Regions from separate parts of the Cryobacterium sp. AP23 genome, predicted to be linked through region 3. Evidence: predicted binding sites of a transcription regulator. Region 3 holds the regulator's gene; each other region holds the start of a gene.
The links. Region 3 encodes LexA, which represses DNA repair genes until DNA is damaged. Its sites were predicted from a motif close to TCGAACANNTGTTCGA; they were not measured.

Region 1: the regulator LexA is predicted to act here: its motif matches at 2,865-2,880, upstream of ACU5E9_RS01105 (DUF6504 family protein).
Region 2: the regulator LexA is predicted to act here: its motif matches at 3,914-3,929, upstream of ACU5E9_RS10670 (Y-family DNA polymerase).

What each region holds. Positions count from the first base shown of each region.
Region 1 is NZ_CM133415.1:232,158-238,838, reverse strand. Features, by position in the region: gene ACU5E9_RS01120 (carbohydrate-binding domain-containing protein) at 1-1,043, opposite strand, end outside; gene ACU5E9_RS01115 (VTC domain-containing protein) at 1,152-2,015, opposite strand; gene ACU5E9_RS01110 (DUF4956 domain-containing protein) at 2,012-2,638, opposite strand; gene ACU5E9_RS01105 (DUF6504 family protein) at 2,900-3,181, shown strand; gene ACU5E9_RS01100 (hypothetical protein) at 3,260-3,601, shown strand; gene ppsA (phosphoenolpyruvate synthase) at 3,688-6,105, opposite strand; gene ACU5E9_RS01090 (GNAT family N-acetyltransferase) at 6,225-6,681, shown strand, end outside.
Region 2 is NZ_CM133415.1:2,255,501-2,262,181, reverse strand. Features, by position in the region: gene ACU5E9_RS10680 (MDR family MFS transporter) at 1-1,388, shown strand, start outside; gene ACU5E9_RS10675 (NAD(P)-dependent malic enzyme) at 1,594-2,805, shown strand; gene ACU5E9_RS10670 (Y-family DNA polymerase) at 2,829-3,875, opposite strand; gene ACU5E9_RS10665 (YhgE/Pip family protein) at 4,028-6,622, opposite strand; gene ACU5E9_RS10660 (hypothetical protein) at 6,634-6,681, opposite strand, start outside.
Region 3 is NZ_CM133415.1:4,204,929-4,211,609, forward strand. Features, by position in the region: gene metE (5-methyltetrahydropteroyltriglutamate--homocysteine S-methyltransferase) at 1-1,668, shown strand, start outside; gene lexA (transcriptional repressor LexA) at 1,754-2,455, opposite strand; gene ACU5E9_RS19770 (LysM peptidoglycan-binding domain-containing protein) at 2,737-3,141, shown strand; gene ACU5E9_RS19775 (histidinol-phosphate transaminase) at 3,203-4,288, shown strand; gene hisB (imidazoleglycerol-phosphate dehydratase HisB) at 4,298-4,915, shown strand; gene hisH (imidazole glycerol phosphate synthase subunit HisH) at 4,912-5,544, shown strand; gene priA (bifunctional 1-(5-phosphoribosyl)-5-((5-phosphoribosylamino)methylideneamino)imidazole-4-carboxamide isomerase/phosphoribosylanthranilate isomerase PriA) at 5,600-6,346, shown strand; gene ACU5E9_RS19795 (SseB family protein) at 6,330-6,681, shown strand, end outside.

The DNA.
Region 1 (6,681 bases), 270 kb from region 3:
GTGCCGCCGTCGATGACGGTGACCACTCCGGACTTGACGCCCTTCGCGGAGACGTCCTCGGCGACCGTGGCGGTGTTGCCGCCGCCGGATTCCACAGTGACGTCGGCGCCGGAGAGCACCACATCGGTGATGGCCTGCACGCCGTCGCCGGCCGCCGTCACGTCCACGGTGCCCCCGGTCAGGGCGATGTACCCGCGGGTGGCGTCGTCCGCGTTGTCGGACTTGAGGCCGTCGCCGCCGGCCGTCACCGAGACGGTGCCGCCGTCCACCACCAGGTAATCCTTGCCGCGGATGCCGTCATCCACTGCCGTCACCGTGATGGTGCCGGAGTTGATGACCAGTCCGTCGGCGCTGGTGATGCCGTCGTTGCCGTTGCCGGTCACGTCGAGCGACCCCGTACCGGTGATGGTGAGGTCGGCGGCGCTGTACAGAGCCGCGTTCGCTTCGTCGTCTTCGCCGTAGGAGTCGGTGTCGGCCAGGGAGTTCGTGGTCCCGTCGGCGAGCACGATCATGGCTTCGTCGGCCTCGGAGACGACGAGGGCGGCCCCGGCGGAGTTGGTGATGTCGACGCCGTTGAGGAGCAGGCGCACGGTGCCTTCGCCCGCGGAGGCGACGACGATCTGGCCGTCGTCGAGGGTGCCGCTGAGTTCGTAGGTGCCGGCCGCGGTGATGGTCACGGTGCTGCCGGAGATGGTCACGGCTGAGCTGTCGGCGGAATCGTCGACCGAGGCGCTGTCGCCGTCCAGGGTGATCGGCACCACGTCGGCGTCGTCCCACTCGTAGTCGTCGGCGTCGTCGTGGGTTTCCTGGTTGGCGGCCAGCACCTCGGCGGCGGAGGTGGACTCGTCCACCGCGACGGCCGTGGTGGCTGACGTCGTGGTGCCTGTGGAGCCGGTGGAGTCGGTGGTCGACGCGACCGCCGCACACCCGGTGAGCAGGGCGGCGGTGACCAGGAACGGCAGCACCCGGTAGGTGCAGGCCTTCACGCCGAACCGGCGGGCGCCGCCGGACGGGTCGGTGGGGGTCAGGGGATTCTTCTTCATGGGGTCTTCACAATCGGTGGGTGCCGGTGACGGCAGCTGAGTGGGGGATGGTCGCTGGGTGTGGCCGGTGGGGCGCCGGTGGAGAGGGCACGTACGGGTGCTCGGCGGCTAGCGGAAATAGCGGCGCAGGACCGGGGCCCATTTGTTGTCCGGCAGGTCGCCGCGCAGGGCGGCCATTCCGGTGCCGTACTTCGACATGGTGGCGGGGCGGTGGCCGTGCGCCCAGAGGATTCGGTCGACGGCGGATGCCCGCGACCCGGACTTGGTCTCCACGATGGCCAGCTGCGGCCGGTCCAGTCGCACCGGCGGCGCATCCGACAGCCGGGAGCCGCGGTCGCGCGCGCTCCGGCCGGCGGGGGCCCGGTGCGGCACCGTCGCCCAGGACAGGCCGGTGTCGATCGTGGCCCGGCTGCTGGACTCCGGGATGAACAGGGTCGTGCGCAGGTACCGGGTGGTGAGGGTCGGCATGAGTTCCTGCCCTTCGGCCCCGGTGATGTCGGCGTCGTCGAGCACCGTGTCGGTGTACCGGCGGCCCTCGCTGGTGAGCGTGGCCCTGTCGTCGAGGTCGTACGGCAGCCGGTCCTTGACCGTCACACCGCGGCCGCCCCTGGTCTTCACCTCGAGGTAGCTCTGGGCGGAGTCGACGTAGGTGCGGGTACGGATCTTGAACCGGCGCCGGCGCGGATGGGCCGCCATCATGAAACTGGTGAGCTCCGGGGTGTCGAAGTACACAGACTCGTAGGCGCTGGAGCGCACCCCGTTGATGTCCAGCACCCGCACCCCGGGATCGAGGTCGGCCAGGAGCACGTCGAGGGCGCTCCGCGGCAGCACGTACTTGCGGTCGATGCGGGTGAGCAGGCTGGCGCGTTCGGTGAGTTCGGCCAGGTCGATGGTGTCCAGGCCCGTCAGCGGCACATCCAGCACGACTCCCCCGGCAGGCACGGCACCCCCGAGTGCGGACAAGGCGCTCATCGTCCCGCCTCCTGCAAAACGCTGGCGCCGGTGACGCCGGTAGTGCGGGCCGGGGCGAGGGTGGGGGCCAGGGAGCGCGCGGCGCCCACCTGGTACCGCACGTCGACGAGGGTGGTGTCGTTGACCAGGTCGAGGCTGCGCACGTGCACGCCGTGCACCCGGGCGACGAGCAGCCCTTCGAGGTGCGCGATGAGGTCGGACTCGTCGGGGAAGGCGGCATCCAGCACCACCGTCTGCTGCCGGTAGCTGCGGAACAGGCGCGGGTTGTCGCCGAAGAAGACGACGGCGACGATGAGGGCCATCAGCACCACGGTGAGCACGTTGGGCTCGGCGCTGAGGCCGGCGAGCAGGCCCATGGCCAGGGCCGCGAAGTAGTACGCCACCTCGTGCTGTTCGATCTCGCTCGAGCGCAGGCGGATGATCGACAGCACGCCGAACAGGCCCAGTCCCAGGCCGACGCCGACGGTGCTGGACGCGAGCACTTGGGCCACCGCCAGCACACCGACATTCACGATGAGGTACGCGACGACGAGGTCACGGCGCCGGTGGCGCGGAAAATACAGCCCGAACGTGAGCAGGCTGATGAAGAGCAGATCGATCAGGATGATCGCGGCCTGCAGCATGGTGTCCTCCAAATGAACAATCGGTAACGTAACGATGTCCATCTAGCCGAACGTGCCTATGAGTCGGCTATGGCTCGGTTATGAGCCACAGCTGAGTCGCCGGCGATGTCGCGACCCGATCTCGCGAGCCGGTCTCGCGAACGGTGAGTTGAACCCCGAAACCCGGGCCTTTTCGGGGCCCGGCTCACGGGTCGCGGGTGCAATGTCAGAGCAGGAGGAGTAAACTTCGAACGTATGTTCTAACCGACGAGGTGATGCTCCATGAGTTTGATCAATGAAACCGTTGCGGTCTGGGTGTCCCCGGAGGGCGCGCCCGTGCGCCTGGTCTGGCGGACCCGCCGGTTCCGGGTCACCGACACCCCGACACCGCTGACGGCGTCCCTCTCGCTGCCCGACGAGCTGCTGCACTTCCTCACCCATCCGCCCAAGCCGGTCGCGGCCTGGCGCTGCCAGGGCACCGCAGACGACGGTACATCCCTGGTTTTCGACATCCAGCATGACGACGGCCGCGGTCTCTGGCAGCTGCTGCGCGCCTATGACTGAGCGGGATCCGCGGCCGGCCTGCTCCGTTTCGGGGGCGGTGATGCGGCGCTAGGCTCCCAGCGAGACAGGGAGAGTGCCGTGAGCGAGAACGAGAGTGAGAGCAACAGCCTGGTGCCCCGCGGACGCAAGGAGGACGCACAGCGGGACGCGCGCTGGCAGGCGCGGATCACCTTCCTGCGCAGCCGCGCGGCGGTCGCCAGGGCCGAGGTAGGCGCGATCGAGGCGCTGCACCGGGACCCGGAGGAGATGGAGGACCTGCTCATGAACGCCTCCCCCGAGGACGTCGCCATGGCAGAGGCCGTGGAGCACCGGATCAGCGAACGGGTGATCGCCGCCCGGCAGGTGGCGGATGCGGCGGAGGCCGACTACGAGCAGGCCGTCCTGGACGGGCCGGACCTGCAGATCGACGACACCGTGTGAGCAGAGCGGTCTGAGCAGGAACGATCCGCGCAGGAACGATCCGCGCAGGAACGATCCGCGCAGGAACGATCCGCAGACGCGATCGCCTAGGTGGTCACCCGGCTCAGTGTCGGCCAGTCGCCGACGGTCTTCACCTCGGCCTCCTTGATTCGGTGCACGGTCCTGAGGAACGAGTCCGGGTTGAGCGAGATCGAGTCGATGCCCCGGCCGACCAGGAATTCGGCGAAGTCCGGGTAGTTGCTCGGCCCCTGCCCGCAGATGCCGATCTTGATGCCGGCCGCGTGGGCCTTGTCGATCGCCTCGCTGATCATCCGGGTGACCGCTTCGTTGCGCTCATCGAACAGGGCGGCCAGGTCGGCGGAATCCCGGTCGACGCCGAGCACCAGCTGGGTGAGGTCGTTCGACCCGATCGAGAAGCCGTCGAACCGGGTGGCGAACTGTTCGGCCAGGATGACGTTGGCTGGGATCTCGCACATCATGTAGACCTGCAGCCCGTTCCGGCCGCGCACCAGCCCGTTCTCGGCCATCGCCGCGAGCACCTTGTCGGCTTCCGTCGTGGTGCGGCAGAACGGCACCATCACGATCACATTGCTGAAACCGATCTGCTCCCGCACCCGCATGAGCGCCCGGCATTCCAGGGCGAAGCCCTCGGCGTACTTGGGGTCGTAGTACCGCGATGCCCCGCGGAAGCCGAGCATCGGGTTCTCCTCGGCCTGCTCGAAAACCGACCCGCCCAACAGGCGCGCGTACTCGTTCGTCTTGAAATCGCTGAGCCGCACGATCACCGGATTCGGATGGTACGGCGCTCCCAGTTTCGCGATGCCCAGTGCCAGGGTCTCCACGAAGTAGTCGGTGAGGTCGTCATACCCACGGGTGAGTTCGGCCATCTGCCGCAGCACGGCCGGTTCGGTGATGCGTTCGGGGTGCACGAGCGCCATGGGGTGGATCTTGATGAGGTTGTTGATGATGAACTCCATCCGCGCCAGCCCCACCCCGGCGGTGGGCAGCCGCCACCATTCGAACGCGGCGGCCGGGCTGGCGATGTTCACCATCACCTGCGTGCGGGTGTGCGGCACGGCGCCCAGGTCCACCTCCTCGGTTTCGGCGGCGAGGATGCCCGCATAGACGAAGCCCTCGTCGCCCTCGGCGCAGGAAATGGTGACCGGGGCGCCCTCGGTGAGCACCTCGGTGGCTACCCGGGTGCCGACCACCGCCGGAACGCCGAGTTCCCGGCTGACGATGGCGGCGTGGCTGGTGGGGCCGCCGTGGTCGGTGATGATTCCCGCCGCGCGGGTCATGATCGGCACCCAGTCCGGGTCGGTCATCTCGGTCACGAGGATCGCGCCGTCACGGAAGTTCTCGATATCGGCCGGGTCCCGGATCACGCAGGCGGTGCCGGAGGCGATGCTGTCGCCGATGGCCACCCCGGAGACCAGGAGCGGACCGGCCTCGATGAGCCGGCTCACCGTGAACCGGGTCAGGCTCCTCTGCGAGTGCACGGTCTCCGGCCGCGCCTGCACGAGGAACAGCTCACCGGTCAGACCGTCCTTGGCCCATTCCATGTCCATCGCCCGGCCGTAGTGGTCCTCGACCACCTTCGCCCAGCGGCCGAGCAGCACGATCTCAGCGTTGCTCAGCACGAACGCCCGGCGCTCCCGCTCCGGGGTGTCGATCACCCGGGTGCGCGCGCTGCCGCCCTCGGCATAGGTCATCTTGCGGTCCTTACGGCCCAGCGTCTTCTCGATGATCGGTTCGCAGTCCGGATCGGCGAGCAGGGCCTTGAAGACCAGGTACTTGTCCGGGTCGACGGCGCCCTGCACGACGGTCTCACCCAGGCCCCAGGCCGCGCTGATCACGGCGGCGCCGGGGAAGCCGGTGTCGGTATCGATGGAGAACATCACCCCGGAACCGGCGAGGTCGCTGCGCACCATCCGCTGCACGCCGATGGAGAGCGCGACGTCGAGATGGTCGAATTTCTTCACCTCGCGGTAGCTGATCGCGCGGTCGGTGAACAACGACGCGTAACAGCGCCGGCAGGCGTCGAGGAGGTCCCGCTCGCCGCTCACATTCAGGAAGGTCTCCTGCTGGCCGGCGAAGCTGGCATCCGGCAGGTCCTCGGCGGTGGCGCTGCTGCGCACGGCCACCGGCAGGTTCGCCACCCCGGCCTGGTCGGCGAGGGTGCGGTAGAAGACCCGGATGTCGTCCGCGATGGCCGCCGGGAACTCTCCGGCCAGAAACGCCTCGCGCACGGCTTGCCCGGTCTCCCGGAGCGAGGACGCGCCGGCATGGTAGGCGTCGAGCCGGTCGCGGATGACGGCGTCCAGGCCGTTCGCGGCGATGAAGGCGCGATAGGCGTCGGCGGTGGTGGCGAAGCCGTCCGGCACCCGCACGCCGCTGGACTTCAGGGAGCGCACCATTTCGCCCAGCGACGCGTTCTTGCCGCCGACCTGGGGGATGTCGCCCAGCCCGATCGAATTGAACCAGACCACTTCGCGAGTGTGCATGAGTCCTCCCGAACTCGTTCCCGACGCCGAATCCCCCGCACCCGGCAACCTACGCCGCTGGACGGGCCGAGGCTAGGCGGCCGGGCGGCGGCCGGGGCGGCATCGATTATCGTCGAGGGATGACCACCTCGCTGCCCCCTGCGTCGCTGCAATCCGTTCCGCTTCCCCCGCTCTCGCTGCGTCCCGTGCGCGACACCGACACTGCCCAGCTGCTCAGGTTGAACAGCGCCGCCGTGCCGGCCGTCAACGACCTGGATTCCGCGCAGCTGGCAGCCCTGCTCGCCGCCGGCCACAGCGCCACCGCCGTCGTGGCGGATACCGACCCGGACACCGTGCTGGGTTTCACCATCGTGTTCGCGCCCGGCGCCGCCTACGACAGCGAGAACTACCTCTGGTTCTCCGGCCGGTCCAGCGCCTTCCTCTACCTGGATCGCATCGTGGTCGCACCGGATCACCGGGACCAGGGGCTCGGCGCGCTGCTCTACTCCGCCGTTTTCGACAGCGCGCGAGCCATCGGCGCCGACGTCGTCTTCTGCGAGGTCAACCTGCGCCCGCCCAACCCGCGCTCGCTGGCCT
Region 2 (6,681 bases), 1.9 Mb from region 3:
CCATCGCCTCGGTCGGCTGTGCCTTTGCCGGCGACTTCACCCAGCTCATCGCCTGGCGCGCCGTGCAGGGCCTCGGTGGTGGTGGACTGATGATCCTCTCCCAGGCGATCATCGCCGACATCGTGCCCGCCTCGGAGCGCGGCAAGTACCTCGGCCCGCTCGGCGCCGTGTTCGGCCTCTCCGCCGTCGGCGGCCCCCTTCTCGGCGGCTACTTCGTCGACCACCTCACCTGGCAGTGGGCGTTCTACATCAACATCCCCGTCGGCATCATCGCCTTCGCCATCGCCTGGTTCACCCTCAAGCTGCCCAGCAAGAAGGCCACCCAGCCCATCGACATCCTCGGTGTGGTGCTCCTCTCGGCGTTCACGACCTGCCTGATCTTCTTCACCGACTTCGGCGGCGACAACGCCCACGGCTGGGACGCCATGGAAACCTGGCTCTTCGGCGCCGGGATGCTCCTCGCCGCGATCCTCTTCGTGATCGTCGAGGCCCGGGCGAAGGACCCGATCATCCCGCTGCAGCTTTTCAAGAACCCGACCTTCGTCAACGCGACCCTGATCGGGCTCACCCTGGGCCTGGGCATGTTCTCGGCGATCGGCTTCGTGCCCACCTTCCTGCAGATGTCCTCCGGCACCTCGGCCGCCGCATCCGGCCTGCTCATGCTGCCGATGATGGCCGGCCTGATCGGCACCTCGATCATCTCGGGTATCGCCATCACCAAGACCGGCAAGTACAAGATGTTCCCGATCCTCGGCACCATCCTCACCGCCCTGGCCATGGTCGCGATGACCACGCTCAGCGCCGAGACGCCGATCTGGCTCATCTGCGTGTTCCTGTTCGTCTTCGGCGCCGGCCTCGGCCTGATCATGCAGGTCGTCGTCCTGGTGGCCCAGAACTCGGTCAACCCGTCGATGATCGGCACCGCGACCAGCACGAACAACTACTTCCGCGAGGTCGGCGCATCACTGGGCGTCGCGGTGTTCGGCACCATCTTCACCACGCGGCTCACCGAGAACCTCACCGAGGTCTTCGCCGGCGCCGGCGCCAGCGCCTCTGAGGCTGCCAGCGCCACGGCAAGCATCGACCCGCAGACCCTGAACGCGCTGCCCGACGCCGTGCGCGACGGCATTGTCGTCGCCTACGCGGATGCGCTGGCGCCGGTGTTCTGGTTCCTGCTGCCGTTCATCGGCATCGCGTTCCTGCTCTCGCTGTTCCTCAAGCAGATCCCGCTCTCGGATGTGGCCGGCATGGTCGCCCGCGGCGAGGCCGTCGGCGGAGCGGAGGCCGAGGCCCTCGAAGCCGCGCACCACGGGCACCCCACCGCCCAGCCGGCGCCCGGTGACCCGGCGCACAACACGACGCCCGCGGAAGAACCCCTCCCGCGCTAGCGCCCCGTCCCCACATCCCGCGAGCCGTGAGAAAAGCACCCAAATTTCGCGATTTGGGGTGCTGTCCTCACGGCTCGCGGACGTGTCGGGTGGGTCTATGGTCCCGTTCGTTCGGCTCGAGGTGGCCGTAGCCTGAGTCCAGGCCGGTCTCGGGTTCCCGGGAAGATGTGCGGCTTCCGTTGTCTCGACCGCGAAGGCTCGTTCCATGCCGCTGCCCACTGCCGCCCTGCCCACCGTCGCCCCCACGATCGCCCCCGCCGACGTCGCCACCGATGTCGGCAGCGTCGTGACCACCGACGAGATCTTCGCCGCCCACGCGGGCGGCAAGTTGCGCATCGACCTGGCCCGGCCCATCGAGACCCGGCGTGACCTGGCGATCGTCTACACCCCCGGCGTGGCCGAGGTCAGCCGGGCCATCCACAACGATGCCGCCGTCGCCGCCACGCACACCTGGGCAAGTCGCCTGGTCGCCGTGGTCAGCGACGGCACCGCCGTCCTCGGCCTCGGCGACATCGGCCCGGCTGCAGCCCTGCCGGTGATGGAGGGCAAGTCGGCCCTGTTCCAGCGCTTCGGCGGGTTGAACTCCATCCCGCTGGTGCTCGACACCACGGATGTCGACGAGATCGTCGAGACCCTGGTGCGTCTGCAGCACAGCTTCGGCGCCGTCAACCTCGAAGACGTGTCGGCGCCGCGCTGCTTCGAGCTCGAGGCCAAGCTCATCGAGGCCCTCGACATGCCCGTCATGCACGACGACCAGCACGGCACCGCCGTGGTGGTGCTGGCCGCGATCACCAACGGCGCCAAGGTGCTCGGCCGCGAACTGGCAAGCCTCCGCGTGGTCGTCTCCGGCGCCGGAGCGGCGGGCATCGCGATCGCCGCGCTGCTGCTGGAGGTGGGCATCGCGGATGTCGTGCTGCTGGACTCCCGAGGCATCCTCAGCGGCCACCGGATCGACCTCACCGGGGTGAAGGCCGCGTTCGCCGCGACCAGCAACCCGCGCCAGGTCGACGGCGGCCCGGCCCAGGCGCTGGCGGGAGCGGATGTCTTCATCGGCGTCTCCTCCAGCACGGTGGACGAGGACCTGCTCGCCACGATGTCGGCCGACGCGATGATCTTCGCGCTGTCCAACCCCGACCCGGAGGTGGCCCCCGACGTGGCCGCCCAGTACGCCAGGATCGTCGCCACCGGGCGGAGCGACTACCCCAACCAGATCAACAACGTGCTCGCGTTCCCCGGCATCTTCCGCGGCGCGCTGGATGCCGGCGCCCGCCGCATCACCACCGCCATGAAGATCGCCGCGGCACTGGCCATCGCCGATCTCGTCGGCGACGACCTCGCGGCCGACCACATCATCCCGAGCCCCTTCGATGAACGCGTGGCCTCCGCCGTGGCCGCCGCGGTGATAGCCGCCGTATAGCCCGGTGCGGCCTGCCGAACGGGTCAGAACAGGGTGTGCTGAACCCGGTCGAGGGGGAGCAGGCCCGTGAGGGTGACCCGGAGGCCGGCCAGTCTGGGTACGGTCTCGTCGGCGAGCAGGTCGCCGGCGATGGCGAGCCAGGTGTCCCGTTCGGCGGTCGCCGCCACCAGGGTGCGCTTGTGCACGACGGCCTTGCCGCCGGCCTCAGGTCGCAGGGTGAGCGTGATGCCGGTGCCCGCCAGCCCGGCTCGCTCGGCACGGTGGCAGAGCCGCTCCACGCACGCCTGGGCCAGCTCGGTGGGCGACCGGTCGGGCCGCGCGTATCCAGCGGTGGACCCCTCGGCGGCCAGGGAGGAGCGTTGTTCGACGGTGCGCACGACCGCATCGTCGGTGCCTTCCCGAATCCGCCATAACCGCCGGGCCATCGCCGTTCCGCACACGTACTGCAACTCGTTGCGTGGCACCCCGTCGATGTGCGCGAGCTTCGTCACACCGAGCCGGGCGAGCCGTTGCAGCGTCGTCGCGCCGATTCCCCACACTTGGTCGATCGGCAGGTTGTCGCGCAGGTGCGCCTCTTCGCCGGCCTCGATCACGTAGAGACCGTCCGGCTTGGCCCGGCGGGAAGCGAGTTTGGCCATCAGCTTTGTCCTTCCCACGCCGACGCTGACGGTGATGCCGAGCTCCCGCGCCACCCAGCCGCGCAGCGCGTGCCCGGCCGCAATCGCGCCGGCCCAGTCGGATGCGCCGACGTCCAGGAACGCCTCCTCGACCGACCCGGGCTCGACAGCCCGGGCGGCCGAATGGAAGATGTCGAAGAGGGCGTCGCCCACCTCTTCCACCTCCGCACGCGGCAGGTCGATCAGGACGAGGTCCGGGCACTGCCGCAGCGCATCCTGCGCCAGTGTGCCGGAGCGCACGCCGAGCGCCCGCGCCGGATAGTTCGCGCTGGCGATGAATACGTGGGCCACGACGGCGACGGGCGTGTCAACGAGCTCGGGCCGGGACCGCAGTGCGACGGCCGCGAAAAACGCGTCAGCGTCGACGTGCAGCACGGGGCTTCCGTGCGGCATGGGGCGTGCATTCGGGCTCGGTTCAGACACATTGAAAATAGTACACGCGTTCGAATGTCTCAAATAAGGAAAGAGTGAGTTTTCAAGGATGCTTGTGGCAATTGCGTCCTCGAAAACTCACTATCTCCTTATAAACAGGCGGCCACGAGCGGCTACCCGATCAGGCTGGGCTTGAGGTCGCGCAGGGTGCGGAAGTGCGTCATCCGCACCACCCCGATCGCGGCCAGGGCGAGCGCCCCGGTCAGCCAGAGCAGCAGCACGCCGGCATCGTTGAGCGCGGTGGCCGGGTTGCCGCCGTACATCAGCTGGCGGATGCCGTCGACGGCGTAGCTCATCGGCACCACATGGTGCAGGAACGCCAGCGGCGCCGGTAGGGTCTGCCAGGGGAAGGTGCCGCCGGCGGTGACCAGCTGCAGCACCATCAGCACCAGGCCGACGAACTGGCCCACGCTGCCCAGCCACACGTTCAGCGCCAGGATGATCGCGGCGAACGTCATCGCGGCCAGGCCCATCATGGCGTAGGTGCCGACCGGGTTGTGCACCTCGAAGTGCAGCACGCCGGTGAGGATGCCGAACAGGGCGGCCATCTGCAACAGGCCCAGGATGCCCGGGGTGAGCCAGCCGGCCAGGGTGATCTTCAGCGGCGAGTGCAGCGCGGTGATGGCGCGGCGGGAGACCGGCTTGACGATCAGGAACAGGGCGTAGATGCCGATCCAGCCGGCCAGGCTGGCGAAGAACGGGGCGAGGCCCGCTCCGTAGGTGCCGGCGGAGGTGACGGCCGCGGTCTTGAGGTCGACCGGGTCGGCGATGGTGGAGCCCTGCAGGTCGATGGTGGCGGCATCCGTGTCGGGGATGCTGTCGACGCCGTCGGTCAGGCCGTCGCGGAGCGTGCCCGCGCCGTCCTGCAGGCCGACCAGGCCGTCGCTGAGCGACGACGCGCCCGTGGCGAGGGCCTCGGCGCCGGTCAGGGCGGAGGTCGCGCCCGTGCTCAGGGCGGCGGCCCCGTCGGCCGCGGAGGCGGCGCCCGTGCTCAGGGTGGCGGCGCCGGCGGCGGTCTGGCTGGCGCCGTCGGCCAGGGTGCCGGCCCCGGTGTTGGCGTCGTTGGCTCCCGCGGCGAGGGCGGATGCCCCGGTGGCGGTCTGGCTGGCGCCGTCGGCGACCTGGGCGGCCCCGGTCGCGGCGCTGCTCGCGCCCTCCGCGAGGGTCTGGGTGCCCTCGGCGGCCGTGGCCAGCGAATCGGCCAGGGTGGTGGCTCCGGCCGCGGTCTGGCCGGCGCCCTCGGCGAGGGTGGCGGCGCCGGTGGACGCGGTGGCAGCGCCATCGGCCGCGGCGGCGGCCCCGGCGGCGAGGCTTTCGGCGCCGGCGGCGGCCGAGCTGGCGCCGTCGGCGACCCCGGTCGCTCCCGTGGCCAGGGCGGCACTGCCCTCGGCGAGCACGCCGATGCCGCTCGAAGCGGTGGTGAACGCCGTGGTGGCGTTCTGCACGGCGGTGTCGAGCGGGTCGAGTGCGGCCACGGCGGCCGTGATCTCGTCGTCGGTCAGTCCGGCAGCGCTGAGCTGGTCGGTCAGGTTGGTCCTGGCGGTGTCCAGCGCGGCGGACGCCCCGGAGAGCACCGTGCCGGCGCCGTCGGCCGCGGTGGCCAGGCCGGCGTTGCCGTCCGCCACCTGCTGCGCGGCCGCGGCCACCTGGGCGGCTCCGGCCGAGAGGGTCGTGGTGCCGGCGGAGAGGTCGGCGGCCCCGGTGGAGACCTGCGCGGTTCCGTCGGCGAGCTGGGCGGTGCCGTCGGAGAGGGCCGTGGCTCCGGCGGAGACCTGCCCGGCGCCGGTGGCCAGGGCGGCTGCCCCGTCGGAGAGCTTGCTGGTGCCGTCCGCGACGGCGGTGGCTCCGTCGGCGACCTGGCTGGTTCCGTCGGCGACCTGCCCCGCCCCGGTGGCGAGGGTTCCGGTGCCGTCGGAGAGCGCGTCGGCCCCGGTGGCGAGCGAGCCGGTGCCCGCGGCGAGGGCGGCGGCGCCGTCGGAGACCTGGCTGGTGCCGTCGGCCAGCTGGCTGGCGCCGGTGGCGAGCTGCCCGGTGCCGTCCGCGAGGGTGCCGGCTCCGTCGGCGAGTTGCCCGCTGCCGTCGGCGAGCTGGTTCGCGCCGTCGGCGAGGCTGCTGCCGCCGTCCGCGGCGGTGGTGGCGCCATCCGTGAGCTGGCCGGCCCCGTCGGCGGCGTCGACCAGGCTCGAGCGGATGTCGGACAGGCCGATCAGCAGGGTGTCCGCGGCCTGCTCGTTCACCCGGGCGACGATGGCCTCACGGATGCTCTGCGCGGCCTGGCTGCCGATGGTGGAGGCGAGGTAGCTGTTGGTGTCGTTCGTGGTGAGGGTGATGGTGGCCTGGTGCGGGTCGTCCGACGAGGACGAGGCGATCGAGCTGGAAAAGTCGGTGGGGATCGTCACGCTGAAGTCATAGGTGGCGTCGGCGACGCCGGACGCGGCAGTGGCGGCCGTGACGGTGTGCCAGTCGAAGGTGCCGTCGTCGATGAGCTGCTCGGCGACATCCGCCCCGTAGTTGGTGGCCTCACCGTCGTACTCGGCGCCGGTGTCGGCCACGACGAGGGCCACGGGCACCCGGTCCAGCCCGGCGTACGGGTCCTGGTTGGCCCAGAGGTAGAGGCCGCCGTAGAGCACGGGCACAAGCATGAGCGCCACGAGGGCGACCCTGGACATGGTGGTGGCGGTCAGGCGCGCGAGCTCCGCGCGGATCATGGCGAAGATCTTCACAGGTCGGCTCCGGAGCGGTCGAGGTTGTTGATGGCGTGGGCGGA
Region 3 (6,681 bases):
CTGGACGAGCCCGGCCTGGTCAGCGAGAGCATCGACATCCCCCGCGACCGGGCCCTCGCCGCCCTCGCCCAGGCTTACGGTGCCCTCGGCGGACTGGCCGCCCGGCCCGCGCTGTTCGTGGCCGCGCCCTACGGCAGCCTGGACGATGCCCTTCCCGTGCTGGCCGCCACCGCGGTCGAGGCCATCGGCCTGGACCTCGTGCGCGGCACCGTGCCCGCCGCCGTCCCCGGGCTGGCCGACGTCACCCTCGTCGCCGGCGTCATCGACGGGCACAACATCTGGCGCGGTGACCTCGCCGCCGCCTTCGACACCCTCGGCCGGCTCGGAGCCCTGAGCGAGCACATCGCGGTCTCCAGCTCCACCTCACTGCAGCACCTGCCGCACGACGTTGAGGACGAAACCAAGCTGGCCGCCGAGCTCGCCGGCTGGCTGGCCTTCGCCGACCAGAAGATCGGCCAGGTCGCCACCCTCGCCCGCGGGCTCACCGACGGCAAGGACGCTATCCAGGCCGAGCTGGACGCGGCCACCGCGTTGCTGGCCGAGCGCCGCGTCTCGCCCGGCGTGCGCGACGGTGCCGTGCGCGACCGACTCGCCACCCTCACGCCGGCCGACTACAGCCGCGGCGACTACGAGACCCGGCTCGCCGCCCAGTCAGCGGCACTGGACCTACCGCCGCTGCCGACGACCACCATCGGCTCGTTCCCGCAAACCGGTGACATCCGCCGGGCCCGCGCCCGCCTCGTCTCCGGCGAACTCGCCCCCGACGACTACCGCGACCTGATGCGCGCCGAGATCAGCCGCGTCGTGCAGCTGCAGGAAGACCTCGGCCTCGACGTGCTGGTGCACGGCGAACCCGAGCGCAACGACATGGTGCAGTACTTCGCCGAGAACCTCGACGGCTTCGCCGTCACCGAGAATGGCTGGGTGCAGTCCTACGGAAGCCGGTGCACCCGCCCGTCGATCCTCTGGGGCGACGTCTCACGGCCGGCGCCGATCACCGTGGAGTGGTCCAGCTACACCCAGACCCTCACCGCCAAGCCGGTCAAGGGCATGCTCACCGGACCGGTCACCATCCTCGCCTGGTCGTTCGTGCGCGATGACCAGCCGCTGGGGGAGACCGCCCGCCAGGTGGCCCTGGCGCTGCGCGACGAGATCGCCGACCTCGAGGCCGCCGGCATCCAGGTGGTGCAGGTTGACGAACCGGCCCTGCGCGAGTTGCTGCCGCTGAAGAAGAAGGACCACGCCGACTACCTGAACTGGTCGGTCGGCTCGTTCCGGCTCGCCACCGCCGGCGTCGCCGACGAGACCCAGATCCATACCCACCTCTGCTATTCCGAGTTCGGGGTCGTGATCGACGCGATCCGCAACCTGGACGCCGACGTCACAAGCATCGAGGCCGCCCGGTCGAAGATGGAGGTCGTGCAGGACATCCAGACCAGCGGGTTCGACCACGGCATCGGCCCGGGCGTCTACGACATCCACTCCCCACGGGTACCGGGCGTGGCGGAGATCACCGAACTGCTCGAGCGGGCACTCGAGTCGATTCCGGCCCGGCAGGTGTGGGTCAACCCCGACTGCGGCCTGAAGACCCGCGGGTACGCCGAGACCGTCGATTCACTGCGCAACATCGTCGACGCCACCCGGGCGGTGCGGGCGACGCTGGGCTAAGCCTCCCCGGCTCGGAAGCGCCGCTGAACGACAACAGGCCCGGTCCCCTCACGGGACCGGGCCTGTTCGTGGTTCAGGAGGCGTCTCAGACCGAGCGCAGCACCGCGACGACCTTGCCGAGCACCTCGGCGTAGTCGCCCAGGATCGGCTCGAAGTTGGTGTTGCGGGGGAGCAGCCAGGTGTGGCCGTCGCGCTGCCGCAGCACCTTCACGGTGGCCTCGCCGTCGAGCATGGCCGCGACGATCTCGCCGTTCTCCGCGGTCTTCTGCTGACGGATGACGACCCAGTCGCCGTCGCAGATGGCCGCGTCGATCATCGAGTCACCGACGACCTTGAGCATGAACAGTTCACCCTTGCCCACGAGCTGGCGGGGGAGCGGGAAGATCTCGTCGATCTGCTGGTCCGCCATGATCGGGATACCGGCGGCGATCCGGCCGACGAGCGGCACCATCGCCGCGTCGCCCACCTGAATGCCGGACTGGTAGTCGTCGGCAGCGCCCGGCGTGACGTCCTCACCGGACTGCGGCAGCTCGATGAGCACCTCGAGCGCGCGCGGCCGGTTCGGGTCGCGGCGCAGGTAGCCGCTCAACTCGAGCTGGTGCAGCTGATGGGTCACGCTCGACAGCGAGGACAGGCCGACGGCGTCGCCGATCTCCCGCATGCTCGGCGGATACCCGCGGTCGCGCACCGAGCGCTGGATAACGTCCATGATGGCGCGTTGTTTATCGCTCAGGCTCTTGCGGCGCCGCGTGGTGCCCTTGTCCCGAGGTGTGCTCTCCTGTGCCACGTTGTCGCTCCTCCTGGTTGGGTCTGAATGGTGCTTCCGACGATCTGCGTGACGCGTCAGAAGTGAATGTCGGTGGTGTCTGTTTGAGTACTGCTACCCGATCGAAACTGTAGCCAAACTGACAGCGATTACTAGACATGCATTCGAGTGTGTTGCGAAATTTCTTTTCATATTATCCGGAAACAGGGTTGATTGTTCGAACACTCGAAGATATATTCGGAACATAGATTCGCATCCGGCCCTCCCGGCCGAGGGCCGGATGCGTTACCAGGAGGTCTGACATGAGCGCAGCATATGCAGTGAAGCCCGGCACGATCGCCGACCGATCGGCTCGTTCCACCGGCCACGCCACGGCCACCGCCGCCACCGCGCCGCGAACGCACCTGCGGCTCACCCGCCGCGGACGCGTCGTGCTGACCACCCTCGCCGCCCTGCCCCTGGTCCTGGGGTCCATCGCCGTCGCCGTCAACGGCGGCGTCGCCGCGGCGGAGGGCACCGCGAACGTGGGCGCCGCCGCCTTCGAATACATCACCGTCGACGCCGGGCAGTCCCTCTGGGATCTGGCCCAGTCGATCGCACCCAAGCAGGACCCGCGTGACGTGATCGCCGACATCGTGAACCTCAACCAGCTGGCGTCCGAGTCCGTGCAGCCCGGCCAGCGTCTCGCCCTTCCCGCCGGCTACTGAGCCTCCCGGCAGAACTCCTGCCGACAGGGAGGCGGGGCGCCGCGCAACTAAGCTTGTTCGGGTGACCAGCCTCGACGACCTGCCCCTGCGTGCCAACCTCCGCGGAAAGATCCCCTACGGTGCACCGCAGCTGCACGTGCCGGTGGCGTTGAACGTCAACGAGAACACCCACCCGATCCCGCCGGCCGTCGCCGCCGACATCGCCCAGGCCCTCGCCGACGCGATCCTCACCGTGAACCGGTACCCCGACCGCGAGTTCACCCCGCTGCGTGACGCCCTCGCCGGTTACCTCGGCCACGGCCTCACCCGGGACAACATCTGGGCCGCGAACGGCTCCAACGAGGTGCTGCAGCAGGTGCTGCAGGCCTTCGGCGGTCCGGGCCGTTCCCTGCTCGGCTACGCGCCGACCTACTCGATGTACTCGATCCTCGCCTCCGGAACCGACACCGACTGGATCCCCGGCGGCCGCGACGCCGACTACGAGCTCTCGCCGGAGACGGCCGTGCGCTGGGTGAACGAGACGACCCCCGACATCGTCTTCCTCTGCTCCCCGAACAACCCCACCGGCACACCGCTGTCACTGGAGACCATCGCTGCCGTCTACGACGCCACCCCCGGCATCGTCGTCGTCGACGAGGCCTATGCCGAATTCGCCCCGGTCGGCACCGAGAGCGCCCTCAGCCTCCTCGCGGGCCGCCCGCGCCTGCTGGTGTCACGCACCATGAGTAAGGCCTTCGCGTTCGCGGGAGTACGGGTGGGCTACCTGGCCGCCGATGCGGCCGTCACGGATGCGCTCCGGCTGGTGCGGCTGCCCTACCACCTCTCCGCCCTCACCCAGGCGGCCGCCGTCGCCGCGCTCGCGCACACGGGCGAAATGCTCGCCATGGTGGACGACATCCGCGTGCAGCGCGACCGGATCGTGACGGAACTGACGGCACTCGGCTTCCGCCCGTTGCGCAGCGGCAGCAACTTCGTGTTGTTCGGGGGCGTGGCCGATCCGCGCGCGGTCTTCGAAGCCCTGCTCGCAGAAGGCATCCTGATCCGCGACATGGGCATCCCCGGCCACCTGCGCGTTTCGGCCGGCACCGAGGCCGAGACCAGCGCCTTCCTCGACGCCATCGCACGGCTTCGTCCGTCAGCCGAATAAACTAACGCCATGAGCAACGTCACGCCTTCGCCTCGCCGTGCCCACCTGCAGCGCGAAACGAGCGAATCGAGCATCGACCTCTCCATCGACCTGGACGGCACCGGGGTGAGCGACATCCACACCACCGTGCCGTTCTACGACCACCTGCTCACCGCGTTCGCGAAGCACTCCCTGACCGACCTCACCGTGCACGCCAAGGGCGACATCGAAATCGACGTACACCACACCGTCGAAGACATCGGCATCGTGCTCGGCCAGGCGATCAAGCAGGCCCTCGGTGACAAGTCCGGCATCTCCCGCTACGGCGACGCCCTCGTGCCGCTGGACGAAGCGCTCGTGCAGGCCGTCGTCGACATCTCCGGCCGGCCCTACCTCGTACACACCGGCGAACCGGCCGGCTTCGAATTCCACCTCATCGGCGGCCACTTCACCGGGTCGATGGTGCGGCACGTCTTCGAGGCCATCGCCTTCAACGCCGCCCTCACCGTGCACGTCACCGTCGTCGGCGGCCGCGACCCGCACCACATCGCCGAGGCCGAATTCAAGGCCTTCGCCCGCGCGTTCCGCCAGGCCAAGGCGTACGACGCCCTCGTGAGCGGCATCCCGTCCACCAAGGGCGCGCTATGACCAAGGTGGTCGTGCTCGACTACGGCACCGGAAACGTGCACTCCGCCGTCAAGGCGCTGGAGCTGGCCGGCGCGGACGTCACCCTCACCGGTGACCGCAAGCTCGCGCTCGAGGCCGACGGACTCCTCGTGCCCGGCGTCGGCGCGTTCAGCGCGGTGATGGCCGCCCTGAACGAGGCCCACGGCGGTGACATCATCGACAAGCGTCTCTCCGGCGGGCGCCCGGTGATGGGCATCTGCGTGGGCATGCAGGTCATGTTCGAGCACGGCGTCGAACGCGGCACCGACACCGAGGGACTCGGCGAATGGCCCGGCACGGTGACCGCGCTGCCCGCCCCGGTGTTGCCGCACATGGGCTGGAACACCGTCACGCCCGACCCGGATTCCGTCCTGTTCCGGGGCCTCGAGGAGGAACGGTTCTACTTCGTGCACTCCTATGCCGCCCAGGACTGGACGCTCGACGTGATGCCGCCATTCCCGGTTCCCCGCCTCACTTGGGCCGAGCACGGCGGCCGGTTCCTCGCGGCCGTCGAAAACGGTCCGCTGTCGGCCACCCAATTCCACCCCGAGAAGAGCGGCGACGCCGGCATCCGCCTGCTGTCGAACTGGCTCGGCACCCTCCGCGACTAGTCTTCCCACCCGCGGCCGCCGCGCGCTGCCGCACAATCACGAAAAAGGCACCCCCATGACCGAGTTCAACAAGACCCCGAAACTGGTCCTCCTCCCGGCCGTCGACGTTGCGGGCGGCAAAGCCGTGCGCCTGACCCAGGGCGAGGCCGGCACCGAGACCAACTACGGCGACCCGATGGATGCCGCGCTCGACTGGGCGAACCAGGGCGCCGAGTGGATCCACCTCGTCGACCTCGACGCGGCGTTCGGTCGTGGCAACAACACCGGTGTGCTCAAGAAGGTCATCAAGCAGCTGCGCGGCGTGAACGTGGAACTCTCCGGCGGCATCCGCGACGACCGGTCGCTCGAGGCGGCACTGGGCACCGGCGTCAAACGCATCAACCTGGGCACCGCCGCGCTGGAGAACCCGGAGTGGGCCGCCAGCGTGATCGCGCAGTACGGCGACTCCATCGCCGTCGGCCTGGACGTGCGCGGCACCACCCTCGCCGCCCGCGGCTGGACCAAGGACGGCGGCGACCTGTGGACGGTGCTCGAGCGCCTCGAAGAGGCCGGCTGCACCCGCTATGTCGTCACCGACGTCACCAAGGACGGCACCCTCAAGGGACCGAACATCGAACTGCTGCGCGAGGTCATGGAGCGCACCCACCGGCCCGTGATCGCATCCGGCGGCATCGCCAGCCTCGATGACATCGCCGCCCTGCGCGAGCTGGTGCCCCTCGGCCTGGAAGGCGCGATCGTGGGCAAGGCCCTCTACGCCGGCGCCTTCACCCTCGCCGAGGCGCTGGATGTCTCCGGCGCGTAACCTCGGCTCCACCGGCCGCCCGGACGAACCGGGCGCCGGCACCGAGGATTCAGCGGCGAACGCCGCTGCCGACTCCGCCGGCCAGCCCTGGGCGGGCCGGTCGGTCGAGCACACCGAGTTCGATGACGACGACGGCCTGGCACCACCGGCCCTGCTCGACGCGCTCGCCCGGTTCCGGGCCAGGGAGCTGGGGGAGGAGGGCGTCATCGACGCCCTCCGTTCCGCGCGCCTGCTGATCCCGTTGGTCACCGCGCTCGGCGACGACGGCGCGGCCGCGGAGCTCGGTGCGCACGGCCTGCGGATCGACAAGACCCAGGAACTCTCCATCATCACCG